Regions from separate parts of the Allobosea sp. 05T439 genome, predicted to be linked through region 2. Evidence: predicted binding sites of a transcription regulator. Region 2 holds the regulator's gene; each other region holds the start of a gene.
The links. The regulator PhoB, encoded in region 2, activates phosphate uptake and scavenging genes when phosphate is short. The targets are predictions, from matches to a motif close to TGTCATNNANCTGTCAT.
Positions count from the first base shown of each region.

Region 1 (5,109 bases), on a different contig from region 2:
CGGGATCAGGTGGAAATCCTGGAAGACGGAGCCGAGCGTCGAGAGACGCCAGCGGTCGCGATTGCCGGGCGACAGGGAGGAGATCTCCGTCTCGCCCCATGAGACCCTGCCTGTGCTCGGCACGATCAGCCCGGCAATCAGGTGCAGAAGCGAGGTCTTGCCGGAGCCTGAGGGGCCGCGCAAACCKATATGAGCGCCGGAAGGCACTGTGAGTTCGGGAACGTCCAGCACGCGGAAAGGGCGCCCGTCGCCGCCGCGATGGTCGAGTGTCACGTTTGAAAGCCGCAATGTCCGAGCGGCGGATCGCTCAGGCGAGTGTGAAGCGGGCATCGACGAGTCTGATCTGGCTGACGAAGCCGGTTTCCTGATCCGTGGCCGAGCCTATCTCCAGCCGACCCGACACGACGACCTTGCGACCGGCGCTGACCATTGGCGTGATCTCCTTCATGAAGACGACGACGATGTCGACTGGCCAGTCGGCATCCGATTGGCAGAACGGGCAGATCGCCAGCGGCTCGCGCGTGAGCACGAAGAAGTGGCTTTCCGGCTTCAGCGGAGGCGCCATGTAGCCGGTCAGGCGTACCTCTTGTCCGCGCAGGGCCGTGACGCGGTCCGAAAACTGGAAGCCGAGCACGCCGAAGGATCTGTAGAGGCCGTCGAAGGCGATCGTGGCCGGCTCCGCCGCTCGGACATCCCTGCAAAGCAGGGCCACCGCGAGACCCGTGAGGGTCACGCGGCGGGTGGTCAGCATCTCATGGCGTTGCCGTTGCATCGCTCGTCCCTGTCGGCGGATGGCCGGCCTACTTGCCGCCTTACTTACTTGCCGCCCAGCGCCAGTGCTTCCGCCATGACGCGGAAGACATAGGTGTTGGGCTTATGGCCGCGGAACTTCTCGGCGCCCGGGCCCATCGCAGTCAGGATCACGTCGTCGGCGGAGTGGACGCCGCTATTGGCGTCGAAGGGCAGGTTGCCTGTCCGGCGCGCGGCCAGCGGGCCGGTGCAGTCCTTCTCGTTCGCGATATTGGTCTTGCCATCCGGGCCCTTGACCGCCGGCACGCGTTCGCCGGTCATGTCCGGGCGGCCGGTGTCGCAGGTGTCGGGATAGCTGCCATAGACCACTGCGAGGCGGCGCGAGGTGTCGACCTTGGTGGGGTAGCCGTCCACGTCGAGCGGGCCGTAGTTCGGCGGCACGGAGTCGGCGTAGACGCCGAGCTTGTCGCGCAGGAGCTGGCCCGGACGGTCGTCGTCATAGGTGCCGATGATCGAGATCGGATGGGCGTGATCGGGCACCACGATGATCAGGGTGTCGTTGCGGTCGCCGGCGAAGTCCTTCGCCACCTTCACCGCGTTGTCGAGCATGATCGTATCGAACACCGAACGCTCCCAGTCGAGCGAATGGCTGTACTTGTCGATGCGGGCCGACTCGACCATCAGGAAGAAACCGTCCTCGTTGCCCTTGAGCATGTCGAGCGCAGCCTTGGTTTGCTCTACCACGTCCGGCTGGTCGGGGAACTTCGAAACCGTGCCCTTCTTGGTMAGCCGCAGATCGAACGCGCCGTCGATGTTACCGGTGTTGTAGAGGCCGAGCAGCTTTTTCGAGCCGGCCGCGACAGCCGCGTTCATTTCCGTCTTGGTGGTCGCGAGCGTGTAGCCCGCCTCCTTGAACTTGGCGATGAAGTCGAGCTCATCGGTCCGCTTCGAACCGTGGGTCGCCTTGGACAGGAAGTTCGGGGAGCCGCCGCCCATGATCACGTCGGGCTGCACATCGTGGAACATCTTGACGATGTCGTTGAAATCCGAGCGGCGGCGGGTGTGGGCCACCATCGAAGCCGGGGTCGCGTCCTCGATTTCCGAGTTGGTGACGACGCCGATCGCCATCTTGCCGCGACGCTTGATCACCTCGGCGATGGTCTCGACCTTGGGATGGTCGAGCGTCAGGGCGTTCTTGGCGCAGTAGACGCCGAGTGCGTTGACGCAGGATTTATGGCCGGTGGTGTAGGCATGGGCGGCATTGGCGCTGTCGGTCACGATCGAGTCCGTGCCCGAGGTCGAGATCAGCGCCATGTTGGACATGTCGTCCATGGCGAGCTCGCCATTGTAGCGACCTTCGTCCCAGCCCTTGGAGAGAATGCGGGCCGCGGTGCGGTTGGCGACCGACATGCCGTCACCGATGAAGAGGATGACGTTCTTGGCGCGGCGCGGCTGGGTGGTGGCGAAGACCTCCCATTTGACCGTCGCCTTGTTGGTTCCCTGCTTCGCCTCGACGGTATAATTGCCCGCCGGAAGCGTCGCGCCACGCAGCCACAGCGCCGAATGCTTCTGGCCTTCCTCGTTCTGCATGAAGGTCGTGGCCTTGCCGAAGATTTCGGCGGCCGGCTTGCCGTTGATCGTGACCGCGACATCGGCCGAGGTCGGCGCGTTCGGGAACTCGACCTTGAAGTCGAAGCGCGAGCCCTCGAGGATTTCGGCACGGTTGATGGGATAGATCGTCTGCGCGGCGACAGGGGCCGCAGCGAAGGCGCTGCCAATTGCTACCGCATGCCAAAGCGTTCTCAGTTGCATCCCCAACCTCCGATAATCCGTGATCCCTTGGATGGGGTGAGCTAGTTGCAGCCGCACATGACAGGATGGCGACAGCCCTGCATGTTGTTGAATACCATCCGACCACGCCTGCCCCAACATCAACAGGGCATCCAGGGACGGCCTGCCCGACCGATGCGCGGTTGCACCATTCCGAAGACGGGCGACCTCGACGCCCGCGTCCCGGGCATGAGCGACGCGAGGGCGCGTCCCGAGCCGCCAGCGCGTGCCCCGATGGCCGGCCCGTGTGAGATTGCCAGGGGCCGATCGTGGCTCGACCTCAGGAGGCGCTGCGGTTTCGCCTAGCAGGCGAAGGACAACCTGGCGCCGCCGGATGCTTCGATGGACTGTCCGGTTACCCAGCGGAATTCGTCCGAGAGCACGGCTGCGATCACGGCGCCCACATCGCTGGCCTCTCCGAGACGCCCCAACCCCGTCTTCTCGACGATGGACTGAATGATCTCCGGATAGCGATCGAACGCATCGTCGCCGATCCGGGTCCTGGTGGCGCCCGGCGCAACGGCGTTCACGCGGATGCCGCGGCGGCCGAACTCCTTGGCCATGTAGCGGGTGAGTACGGTCAGGCCGCCCTTCATCGATGCATAGGCGGAATAGCCCGGCTCCATGCCGCTCTGCAGGGTCGAATTGCTCGTCACATTGACGATGGCACCGCCGTCAGCAAGCACTGGAAGCAGAGCCTGGGTCAGAAAATAGGGTCCCTTGAACAGCACCCGCATGAAGGAGTCGAAGAGCTCCTCGCTGGTGTCCTCGAACAGGGCCATCTGTCCGAAGCCCGCATTGTTGACGAGGTAGTCGAAGGAGCCTGCGTTCCATTCGCGCTGCAGCATTGCCGTTGCCTCATCCCGGAACGCCGCGAAGCTGTCGCTGCGCCCGACATCCAGGTGCAAGGGAACCGCCTTGGCGCCCCTTTGCCTCGCTGCCTCGACCACATCGCGCACGCGATCCTGGCGCTGCTGACGCCGACCGCGCGTCGTGTCGCGGTCGGTGTCAGTCGGCGTTCCGGCGCAACGGCCGGTTTGGCACGCCGCAGGGATCGAAGCTCTTCCTTCCCAGGTGAGGGATCGGCTCAGGCCTTGATCGTCGTCGACTCCTGGCTGGTCCGGCCGAACAGGTGAGCGCTGGCCGCCACTTGCGCCGTTCATTTGGTTCTGGGATCGCTCGCGCGATGGCAATCACGTGGTCATCTTGGCGACTTGCTCAAGGCAATGCGCGCGGCTTTCGACGAGGCGCGTCGCAAGGCTCCTTCCATCATTTTCATCGATGAAATTGATGCAGTCGGGGATCGGGAGAAGTTCGCCGACCACAACGCCCAGTACTGCACGGAAGTCGTCGCAGCCTTGCTCGAATGCATCGACGGCGCCGAGCAACGAGAAGGGGTGATTGTGGTCGGTGCGTGCAACCACCCGCATCGGCTCGACGCCGCTCTCGTTCGACCGGGACGCTTGGATCGCCATGTCCGAATGCCTCTCCCTGACGGTCCCGCTCGAGAGGGCATCATCCGCTGGCATCTTGAGAATGCGCTTCAGGGCGAGAGCCTGTCTGCGATCGTCGCCCGGACAGAGGGCTGGAGTGGAGCTGCCTTGGAGCAACTCGTTCGCGAAGCCCGTCGGTTGGCTCGCCGGGCGCGGAGAGCCATCTCGATCACGGACCTCCTGGCGTCGCTTCCGCCCACAATTGCGATCCCGGAAAAGATGATGCGCCGCACGGCCATCCACGAGGCCGGCCATGCCACCGTCGCAGTCGTGCTGGAGAGGCCTTTTGAGTTCGTGGAGATCCGCGACACGGCCGAACTGGCCTCGGGGTACCAAGCATTGGGCGGCGTCCAAATCGCCGGGAGTAGCGTCGCCGAAATCACGACCAATGCGCTGCTTGACGAGATCTGTTTCCTGCTGGGGGGCATTGCTGCGGAGGAGGTCATCCTGGGTAGTCGGTCGGTTGGCGGTGGTGGGATCCGCGGTAGCGACCTTCACCTTGCGACCCTCGCCGCGCTGCGGCTTGAGGCATCCTATGGACTCGGCAAAGGATTGGCGTTCCTGGCGGCGGATGGAGAGGCCGATCTCTGGCGCCTGCTCCACACGTCGCAGGCCGTTCGCGAGCGAATCGAGAAGATTCTAGCCGAACAGATGGCCAGGGCACGTTTGCTCGTCGAACGTCACCGGATTGGGGCGGATCGGGTGGCCGAAGAGCTTTTCGGAAAGAAGCGCATCGGATTCGCCCACATCGCAGCCCTGTTCTCAGGTTGGGACGCCGTCCGGCCAACTGCTGAGATTGCTCCGGATTGCGGAAAAGTGGCCCAGGCTCAATGAAGATCATGCAGGACGAGCAAGTTCAGCGCATTCGCGCCGCCGCTCGCTCGGTGGAAAGCCCGAAGGTTGCGCTACTTGAAGCGCTCGCCGACTTCGCCCGGACGTCGTCGGCTGCGGAAACCGATCTCGGACCGGTCTCGTGGGGGGGCGGGCCGGTCGGTCAAGGCCTATCGCGAGGCCCGGGGTCGGCCAGACAGCATGT
Region 1 covers NZ_JBFTKP010000062.1:14,377-19,485, reverse strand. The annotation lists gene AC1DIO_RS32905 (ABC transporter ATP-binding protein) at 1-273, opposite strand, end outside; gene AC1DIO_RS32900 (hypothetical protein) at 308-772, opposite strand; gene AC1DIO_RS32895 (alkaline phosphatase) at 817-2,562, opposite strand; gene AC1DIO_RS32890 (SDR family NAD(P)-dependent oxidoreductase) at 2,883-3,743, opposite strand; gene AC1DIO_RS32885 (AAA family ATPase) at 3,720-4,907, shown strand.
Region 1: the regulator PhoB is predicted to act here: its motif matches at 2,620-2,636, upstream of AC1DIO_RS32895 (alkaline phosphatase).

Region 2 (5,119 bases):
ATTCATAATCATTGGGCTATACGTCAGTCAATCGAAGCCTGCGCGCGCAACGATCGCCGTCGGGTCTCGCAACTCAGGATCAAGGTGGCCGCGACGGACGGCCCGACGCAAGCGCGGCGCTCTTCCGGCATCGGCTGCCCCCTTGGGAACGGGACTGCGCTCGTGATCGGGGGCCAGGGGCAGCGCGCGATGGCTCTGCTCTTGATGGTGCGGCCGGACACGGGGGTGTAGACTGTTCGGGTCTTGTCTTCGGCAGTGCCTGATCCCCATCTCCAAGTGATCGCCGCTTCAGATTCCAGCATCGGGTTGGCGCTGCATCGCAAGCAGTCGTGAGGACGTAACACTGAAAGCTGTGGTCCGGTTCGCCGGATGTGCCGAGATCAATAGGAGGAGGCCAGAATGACTCGCGCCTTCGTCAAGGAAGCCGAGGAAAGAGGGACCCTGGACGAGCTGCCGGACCGGCCAGTCTCGCCTCACCCGAACCTCGTGACGCCTGAGGGGCTCGCACAGATCGAGGCCCAGCTGGCGCGCTGGCATGACGAACACGCGGCGGCGCTGGCCGGAGGCGACCGCACCGAGATCGCTCAGACGCGGCGCGAGTTCCGCTACTGGGCGGCGCGGCGCGCCAGCGCCAAGCTGGCCCCTGCGCAGGAAAGGCACGACATCGTCCGCTTCGGCTCGACAGTGACGATCCGCCGGGCCGATGGGCGCGAGCAGAACTGGCGGCTGGTCGGCGAGGACGAGGCCGATCCGGCACACGGAACGCTGCCCTATGTCGCGCCGTTGGCGAGCGCGCTGATGGGCAAGGGCATTGGCGAGAGCGTCAGCATCGGCACTGAGGCGGTCGAGATCATCGCGATCTCCTGAGGCGATCGTTCAGCTATCCGCGAGCCAGGCCTGAATCCCTGCTGCAGCTGCGACTCCGGTCGCGAAACAGGCCTGCAGCAGATAGCCGCCGGTCGGCGCCTCCCAATCCAGCATCTCGCCTGCGACAAAGGTACCGGGCAAGCGTTTCAGCATGAAGCCTTCCTCGACCTCGGCCGCGGCGACGCCACCGGCGGTGGAGATCGCCCGCTCGATCGGTCTGAGACCGGTGAGCACCAGAGGCGCGGCCTTGATCAGTGCGGCCAGCCTCTCCGCGTCTTCGGGGAGTGGCCCCTTCGCCGCTTCGCGCAGCAGCGCAATCGCGGATGGAGCAAGACCTGCAGCCTTGCGCAGATGATTGCTCAGCGTCACGCCCTTGCGACGATGCGCGAGGCGCTGGACCAGCAGTGCCGCCTCGTGATCGGGCCGCAGATCGATGGTGATGACCGCCCTGCCCTCGCGCAGGATCGTCTCGCGAATCGGGGCAGAGAGTGCATAGACCGCGCCGCCTTCCAGACCCGTCGCATCGATCATCGCCTCGCCGGGCACGGATTGGCCGCCGAAGCTCAGGACGATGCGCTTCAACGGTACTCCGGCAAAACGCTCTCGCATGGTCTGGGACCAATCGACCGTGAAACCGCCATTGGCCGGGCGCAGCGGCGCGATCGCAACGCCGCGCGCCGCCAACAAGGGTGCCCAGCCACCATCCGAACCCAGCCGTGGCCAGCTCGCACCGCCGAGCGCGAGCAGCGTCGCGTCGGGCCGCGCCTCGACATCGGCGCCATCGCGGCTCCGGAACGTCAGAGCTCCCGCTTCGCTCCAGCCGGTCCAGCGCTGCCCAGGCGCGAAGGCGACGCCGAGACCATCGAGCCGGCGCAGCCATGCCCTCAGCAGGGGCGAGGCCTTCATGGCGCGCGGGAAGACGCGGCCGCTGCTGCCGACGAACGTGTCCTGCCCGAGCGCATCGGCCCAGTCGCGCAGGGATTGTGGCGGGAAGGCGCGAATGGCCGGCTCCAGCCAGGCTTGCGCATCGCGATAGCGGGGCAGGAACCTGTCGAGCGGTTCGGAATGGGTAAGGTTCAATCCGCCGCGCCCGGCCAGCAGGAATTTGCGGGCCGGCGAGGGCATGCGATCGTAGATCGTGACGGTGTCCCCGGCTGCCGCAAGGCGCTCGGCCGCGATCAGCCCGGAGGGCCCTGCTCCAATAATGGCGACGTGATGTGTGGGCATCGGTCCGGCTTGCCGTCAGCGCGCCCTGCGGTCAAGGGTAATCCCGCCCCGAAGGCCATCGACAGGGACGAACCATGCCGACCATCGCCGCCTATTTCGGCGCAGCCATTCTCGAAATCGCCGGCTGTTTCGCGTTCTGGGGCTGGCTCCGGCTCGACAAGCCCATCTGGTGGCTCGTACCCGGACTGTTTTCGCTCGCCCTGTTCGCCTGGCTGCTGACGCTGGCGGAGAGCGAAGCCGCCGGACGGGCCTATGCCGCCTATGGCGGCGTCTACATCGTCAGTTCGCTCGCCTGGCTCTGGGCCGTGGAAGGCTTTCGCCCCGACCGCTGGGACATTATCGGTGGGCTGATCTGCCTCGCCGGCGCGGCGATTATTATCGCAGGGCCGCGCGAGGGTATCGGCCCGAAAGGTGGATTGCGGTTTTCGGGAAGGCCGATGCAACCATAGACGGTTAGATCGTCGGGCGGATTCGATATCCGGCCCGATGATCCAAGTCCCCGATGATCCAAGTCTCAGCTCCGCGCAAAGGTCTCGTCGAAGGCATAGCCGGCACCGCGCACGGTCCGCAGCGGGTCCTTGGCGTTGTCAGGAGTGATCGCCTTGCGCAGCCGGCCGACATGGACGTCGACGGTGCGCTCGTCGATATAGACGTCGCGGCCCCAGACCGCGTCGAGCAGCTGGGCCCGGGAATAGACCCGCCCCGGCGCCTGCATCAGGAATTCGAGCAGGCGGAACTCGGTCGGGCCGAGATGCAGCTCGCTGCCTGAGCGGCGGACACGGCGGGTGGTGCGGTCGAGTTCGAGATCGCCGGCGGCCAACAGGCCGGCGACATGACCCGGCTTGGCGCGGCGTAGCAACGCCTGGATGCGGGCGATCAGCTCGGGCAGCGAGAACGGCTTGACGACATAGTCGTCGGCCCCGGTGGCGAGGCCGCGCACACGCTCGGTTTCCTCGCCGCGGGCGGTGAGCATGATGATCGGCACCCGCTCGGTATCGCGACGGGTCCGCAGCCTCCGGCAGAGCTCGATGCCGGAAAGGCCCGGCAGCATCCAGTCGAGCAGCACGAGGTCCGGCGTATGATCGCGCAGATGCAGCTCGGCATCGTCGCCACGCGCGACGCTGTCGACCTCGAAGCCCTCGGCTTCGAGATTGTAGCGCAGCAACAGGGTCAGCGGCTCTTCGTCCTCAACGATCAGGATGCGTGCAGGCATGTCTCACTCGGTCCCAAAGGTGTCGGGCGCCGGTCACTKACCGGTGGCGGCGTCCAGAAGGATATTGGTCGTGTCGAGCTTCGGGCGGGCTGCGTCCAAGGCTTCGCCCGTGACGAGATAGTGGATCGTCTCGGCGATGTTGGTGGTGTGGTCGCCGATGCGCTCGACATTCTTGGCGCAGAACAGGAGATGCGTGCAGAAGGTGATGTTGCGCGGGTCTTCCATCATATAGGTGAGCAGCTCGCGGAAGAGCGAGGTATAGAGCGCGTCGATCTCATCGTCGCGGCGCCAGACCTCCATGGCCTTCTGCTCGTTGCTGACGGCGTAAGCGTCGAGCACGTCCTTGAGCTGGGCCTGAACCAGGCGGCTCATATGCTCGAGGCCGACGACCGCGCGCGACGGCGGCTGGAACTGGCCGGAGATGGCGACCGCGCGCTTGGCGATATTCTTGGCGAGATCGCCGACACGCTCGATATCGGCGGCGATGCGGATGGCGGAGATCAGCTCGCGCAGGTCGTTGGCGAGCGGCTGGCGCCGGGCGATGGTGAGCACCGCCTTCTCCTCTACCTCGCGCTGCAGATTGTCGAGGCGCTGGTCGGCGCTGATGACCTTCTGTGCCAGCCCGGTGTCGCGGCGCACCAGGGCGACTGTCGAATCGCCGAGCATGCGCTCCGACATGCCCCCCATCTCGGCCAGGCTGCGGCGGATCCCCTCGAGATCGGCATCATATGAGCGGACGATGTGATCAGTCATCGCGGCGTATCCTTTGTCGGCAAAGCAGTTGGAAGGCTGGGCGCCGGTTCAGCCGAAGCGGCCGGTGACGTAGTCCTGCGTCTGCTTCTTGTGCGGGTTCATGAAGATGGTGTTGGTGGCGTCGAATTCGATCACCTCACCGAGATACATGAAGGCGGTGTACTGCGAGATACGCGCCGCCTGCTGCATGTTGTGGGTGACGATGACGATGGTGAAGTCGGTCTTGAGCTGCTCGAGCAGGTCCTCGATCTTGCCGGTCGAGATCGGATCGAGCGCCGAGGTCGGCTCGTCGAACAGGATGACTTCCGGCTTCTGGGCAATGGTCCGCGCAATGCAGAGGCGCTGCTGCTGGCCGCCGGACAGGCCCATGCCGGAGGTCTTCAGCTTGTCCTTGACCTCGTCCCAGAGCGCGGAACGGCGCAGCGCACCCTCGACGCGGTCATCGAGCTCGGATTTCGGTGGCTTCTCGTAGAGGCGGATGCCGAATGCGACATTGTCGTAGATCGACATCGGGAAGGGCGTCGGCTTCTGGAACACCATGCCGACGCGCGAGCGCAGCTCGTTCACATCGATATCGTTGCTGATGACGTTGCGGCCGTCGAGCAGGATCTCGCCGGTGGCGCGCTGCTCGGGATAAAGCGAGTAGATCCGGTTGAAAATGCGCAGCAGGGTCGACTTGCCGCAGCCCGACGGTCCGATCAGGGCCGTGACATGGCGGTCCCGGAAGTCGAGATTGATGTTCTTCAGCGCCTTGTGCTCGCCGTAGTAGAAATCGAGGTTCTTGACCGCGATCCGGACGGGGGCCTCGGCATCAAGCGCTTGCGGGCTCAGTTCCAGCGTCGAAAGCATCGACTTGTTCCTTCAGATCGAACGCGACGAGGGTTTAAGGCCGTTCATTTGCCGCCCCGCACGATACGGCGGGCGATAAGCGAGAGGCACAGGATCGAGACGGTGATGATCAGCGAACCGGCCCAGGCGAGTTGCTGCCAGTTCTCATAGGGGGCGGAGGCGAACTGGTAGATCGTCACCGGCAGGTTGGAGACGCCGCCGACGAGGCTG
Region 2 covers NZ_JBFTKP010000008.1:129,789-134,907, forward strand. The annotation lists gene greA (transcription elongation factor GreA) at 400-867, shown strand; gene AC1DIO_RS11750 (TIGR03862 family flavoprotein) at 877-2,094, opposite strand; gene AC1DIO_RS11755 (YnfA family protein) at 2,169-2,543, shown strand; gene phoB (phosphate regulon transcriptional regulator PhoB) at 2,609-3,307, opposite strand; gene phoU (phosphate signaling complex protein PhoU) at 3,341-4,060, opposite strand; gene pstB (phosphate ABC transporter ATP-binding protein PstB) at 4,109-4,909, opposite strand; gene pstA (phosphate ABC transporter permease PstA) at 4,954-5,119, opposite strand, start outside.

Region 3 (5,109 bases), on a different contig from region 2:
GGGCGGCGACCACATCGACCCCTCCTTTCTGCGCAACTGGGAAGGCGCGCGCCGGGCCGGCGTGCCGCGCGGAGCCTACCACTTCGTCTTCTGGTGCCGCCCCGCCCATGAGCAGGCAGTCTGGTTCAAGCAGCATATCCCGAACGACCCCGGCGCCTTGCCGCCGGTGCTCGATGTCGAGTGGAATGGCCATTCCAAGACCTGCCCGCAGAAGATCGACCGCTCGCTGGCACTGGAGAAGATCCAGCTGATGCTGACCGAGCTCGAGCAGCTCACCGGCAAGAAGCCGATCATCTATACCGACATCACCTTCCATAAGGACGTGCTGGAAGGGCAGTTCAACGAATATCCCTACTGGATCCGCTCGACGGCAGCGAAGCCCMAGACACGCTACGAGAACCGCCCCTGGGCCTTCTGGCAATTCACCACGACCGGCCGCGTGCCGGGCATCAGGGGCGATGTCGACCGCAACGCGTTCTTCGGCGACGAAGAGCAGTTCATCGGCTGGATCAACGGCGAGTTCGACATCGGCCGGAGGCAGTGGACCAAGCGGCGCGCCTCTCCGGCGCAACCCAGCCCCAGCATCGTCAATGATCCGGAATTCGAGCCTCCGGTCAGCCAGGCTCCGCCCGCCCCGGTCATACCCGGCGCGCTGCAGCCGGTGCCGTCCTCGCTGCAGATCGGCGGATAGCGGGCGCGCCGGTTAACCAACCCTGAAATCATCCGCTCGCATCCGAGCGAACGCTTACCGCGCCTTAACCACGACTGCCGCACCACTGTTTGCATGCAGGAGGGGCGGATGCCGGCGCGTATGAAGACCGATTACAAGGGACTGCGGTGCTTTCTTGCAGTTCTCGGCCTTGCACTCGGCTGCTCCGGCCCTGCCCTCGCGCTCTATCCCAAGAAGGGCGACGCCTCGCCCCATCACGGCGTCCGCGATGCACGCCGCCAGGCTATCCAGGGCATCGACATTTCGCGCTGGCAGGGCGAGATCGACTGGGCCAAGGTCAAGGATGCCGGCACCCGCTTTGCCTTCATCAAGGCGACCGAGGGCGGCGACCACCTCGACCCCAATTTCCGCAAGAACTGGGAGGGGGCGAAGAAGGCCGGCGTAGCGCGCGGTGCCTACCATTTCGTCTATTGGTGCCGCCCGGCCAAGGATCAGGTGCGCTGGTTCAAGCGGCATATCCCGAAGGACCCGGATGCCCTGCCGCCTGTGCTCGATGTCGAATGGAACGGCGAGTCGGAGAGCTGCGGCAAGAAGATCCCGCGCGAGAAGGCGCTGGCCAAGATCAGCGAGATGCTGAAGGGCCTGCAGGAACACACTGGCAAGAAGCCGATCATCTATACCGACATCACCTTCCACGAGGATGTGCTGGAAGGCGAGTTCAACGATCATCCCTACTGGCTGCGCTCAACCGCGGCCCCACTGCGCCATCGCTATGAGCGTAGCAAATGGGAATTCTGGCAGTTCACCACCACAGGACGCGTGCCCGGCATAACCGGCGATGTCGACCGCAACGCGTTCTTCGGGTCCGAGCGGGAATTCGCAGCCTGGCGCGAGGGCCGTTTCGACATCGGCGCCCGGAAGTGGCGGGGTGGCGAGCCGAAGGTTGCCGGCAACCGCGCACCTGCGACATCGGCCGGCTCCAAGGCGCCGCAGGCTGCCGGAGGCGCGACGCTCAAGATGCTGCCTCCCGCGCGCGTCCCGGGCAAGGCGACCGCCAACCGTGATCCACAAGTGACCGGCTCTCTCGCCCGCGATTGACTTTGCGGCACCCGCTGCGCTGTCACGAAGCTGTCATGAGACGCGCGCCCTGATCCCGGGCAGCGCAACCTCTGATGAGAAATCGCCCGCCAGGGCGTGGCCGGAATGCTCCATGATCTGCAATCCCGGGCCGGGTTCGTCTGGGTCTACCATTTTGATTCCGACGGCCGTGCGCATCTCCTTCCTCGCCGCGAGATGCCCGACCTTGCCCTCCCCGAGGCCGAGTTCGTCTGGATCCATCTCGATCTCGTGCATGGCCGCGCCAAGCAATGGGTCGCCGATTGCACCGCTCTGCCCGCCGAGGCGCAGACCCTGTTCCTGACCCAGGACGATCACCAGCGCCTCCATCACAATCGTGACTTCGCCTGGGGCATTACCTTCGACCAGATCCGCGAGGTCGACAGCCCCGCCGACGAGATGGGCATGCTGCACTGGATCATCGCCGACCGGTTTCTGCTGACAGGTCGGAGACAGGCCATGCAGGCAACGCGCCTGACGCGCGACGCCTTGGAGGCCGGCTACCGGGCGAGCTCGCCGGTGATGCTGTTCGAGCGCATCATCGAGTTCGTCATCGAGGATGTGGCCGAAGCGGTGATGCAGCTGACAGAGGACACCGACTCGATCGAGGACCATGTCATCGACGAGCGCGTCAGCGACGAGGCTCGCCGGTTAGGGTTGATCCGCCGGCGGACGGTGAGGCTGCACCGCCAGCTCAACGGCCTGCACCAGCTCTTCCGTCGCTTCTCCGAAAATGCCTCGACACGGGCTGCGCCGGAGACCGTGAAGAGCGCCGCCAGCCGCCTGCTGCAGCGCGTCGACACCATGCTGACCGACGTCCAGATCGTGCAGCAGCGCGCCCGCCTGCTGCAGGACGAGATTGCCTCGCGCCTGACCGCCCAGACCAACAGCCATCTCTATGTGCTCTCGATCCTGACCGCGACGCTGATGCCGGCGACGCTGATCACCGGCCTGTTCGGCGTCAACACCAAGGGCCTGCCCTTCCTCGAGAACGAATGGGGCTTTGTCTATGTCGTGATCCTGTGCGCCCTGGCAGCGCTCAGCGTGTATCTACTGCTCAAGCGCCGCGACATGATCCACTGAGCCCGGGCGGGCTCCTGATGCATCACAGCGCGGCGATGCGCGGGTTCACCTCGACGGTGACATGGGACAGCATCGGCAACCCGGCGAGCAGTGCCTTGTAGGCTGCGGGCGGCTTCGGATCAGTGGCCACGACCGAGACGATCGCCGAGCAATGCCCTGGCCCAACCTGCCAGAGATGCAGGTCGGCAACCTCTGCGCCCTCGGCGGTGAGTCGCGCCTCGATGCCGGCGGCGAGAGCCTTGTCGGGCACAGTATCGAGCAGCACCGCTCCCGAGGCGCGCAGCAATCCGAACGACCAATGCGCGATCACCAGCGCGCCGACGATGCCCACCGCCGGGTCGAGCCAGACCCAGCCATAGAGGCTGCCGCCGAGCAGCGCGACGATGGCAAGCACGGAGGTGAAGGCATCCGCCAGCACATGCAGATAGGCCGCCTGGAGATTATGATCCCGCCCACTCCCGGCGTGGTGGTCATGATGGTGATTGTGGTCCGCGCCACCATGCGCATGATGGTGATGGTCATGGTGATGCGCAGGGCCATGGTCATGTCCGTGTTCGCCCTTCAGCAACCAGGCGCTGGCGAGATTGACCGCAAGGCCCAGAACCGCGACGGCAATCGCCTGCCCGAAGACGATCGGCACCGGCTGGACAAGCCGCATCACCGATTCCCAACCGATGAACAGGGCGACCAGCGCCAGGACGAGCGCGCTCGCGAAGGCTGCGAGGTCGCCGAGCTTGCCGGTGCCGAAGCTGAAGCGTGGGTCGCGGGCGTGGCGCCGCGCGAAGCGATAGGCGAGAGCCGCGATCAGCAGCGCCGCCGCATGGGTCGACATGTGCCAGCCATCGGCGACGAGCGCCATCGAGCCGAACAGCGTGCCGGCGGCGATCTCGCCGACCATCATCGTCATGGTCAGCGCAATGACGATCCAGGTGCGCCGCTCGTTCTCCTGGTGGTCTGCGCCGAGGAAGACATGGTCGTGACGCGGCGCCAGGCTGGCCAGTTCGGACATCGCTGGAACTCCCGTTGGATCAAAGATACTTGGTCAGCGCCTTCAGGCTCTCGATCGAGCGCCGCGTCTCGGGCGTCTGCGTGCCTGTCGTCTCGAACAGGTGATGGTCGATATGGTCGAAGATCAGCAGCATCTTGACCTTCTCCAGCGCCTTTTCGAACGCCTGGAGCTGCTGCACCACCTCTGGCACCTCGCGCCCTCCCGCGAGCATCTTCACGACGGTGTCGAGATGGCCCTGCGCCCGGCGCAGCCGCTTGACGATATCGGGATCATGTGCGTGGCTCATGCTCACATCCTATCCAGGGGATAGGATGTGTAAACCGAGTGTCGGCGCTCCCGCCCCCTCTCGGTCGCCGGCTGCAAGTGGCATGGCAGATCACCCGCCGGTGTGGCCACGCCCATCCGGGAGATCGCGCTGGAACAGCCTGACAGGGCCACAAAGCGCGCTATAACGCTGCAAAGCCGTGCCCGATGCGCGGCGTCTTCCGGGAGGCCACCATGCTCGCCAACGCCCCGCGCCCGTTCAATTTCGATCTCGGCGAGACCGCCGACGCGATCCGCGACACCGTCCACGCCTTCGCGCAGGAGAAGATCGCGCCGCGCGCCGAGGAGATCGACCGCTCAAACCAGTTTCCGCGTGACCTCTGGCCCGAGATGGGGGCCCTCGGCCTGCATGGCATCACGGTCGGAGAAGAGGATGGGGGCGCAGGCCTCGGCTATCTCGAGCATGTCGTGGCGATCGAGGAGGTCAGCCGGGCCTCCGCCTCGGTCGGCCTGAGCTACGGGGCCCATTCGAATCTGTGCGTCAACCAGATCGCCCGCAACGGCAATGCTGCGCAGAAGGCGAAGTACCTGCCAAAGCTGATCTCGGGCGAGCATGTCGGATCGCTCGCGATGTCCGAGCCCGGCGCCGGCTCGGACGTGGTCTCGATGAAGACACGGGCCGAGAAGAAGGGCGACCGCTACGTCATCACCGGCAACAAGATGTGGATCACCAACGGCCCGATCGCCGAGACGCTGGTGGTCTACGCCAAGACCGACCCCGCCGCCGGCGCGAAGGGCATCACCGCCTTCCTGATCGAGAAGGGCATGAAGGGCTTTTCGACCGCCCAGAAGCTCGACAAGCTCGGCATGCGCGGTTCGGACACCTGCGAGCTCGTCTTCGAGGAGTGCGAGGTCCCGGAGGAAAACGTGCTCGGCCAGGTCGGGCGCGGCGTTAACGTGCTGATGT
Region 3 covers NZ_JBFTKP010000035.1:22,701-27,809, forward strand. The annotation lists gene AC1DIO_RS27650 (glycoside hydrolase family 25 protein) at 1-691, shown strand, start outside; gene AC1DIO_RS27655 (glycoside hydrolase family 25 protein) at 800-1,768, shown strand; gene AC1DIO_RS27660 (CorA family divalent cation transporter) at 1,874-2,869, shown strand; gene dmeF (CDF family Co(II)/Ni(II) efflux transporter DmeF) at 2,892-3,878, opposite strand; gene AC1DIO_RS27670 (metal-sensing transcriptional repressor) at 3,898-4,164, opposite strand; gene AC1DIO_RS27675 (isovaleryl-CoA dehydrogenase) at 4,377-5,109, shown strand, end outside.
Region 3: the regulator PhoB is predicted to act here: its motif matches at 1,789-1,805, upstream of AC1DIO_RS27660 (CorA family divalent cation transporter).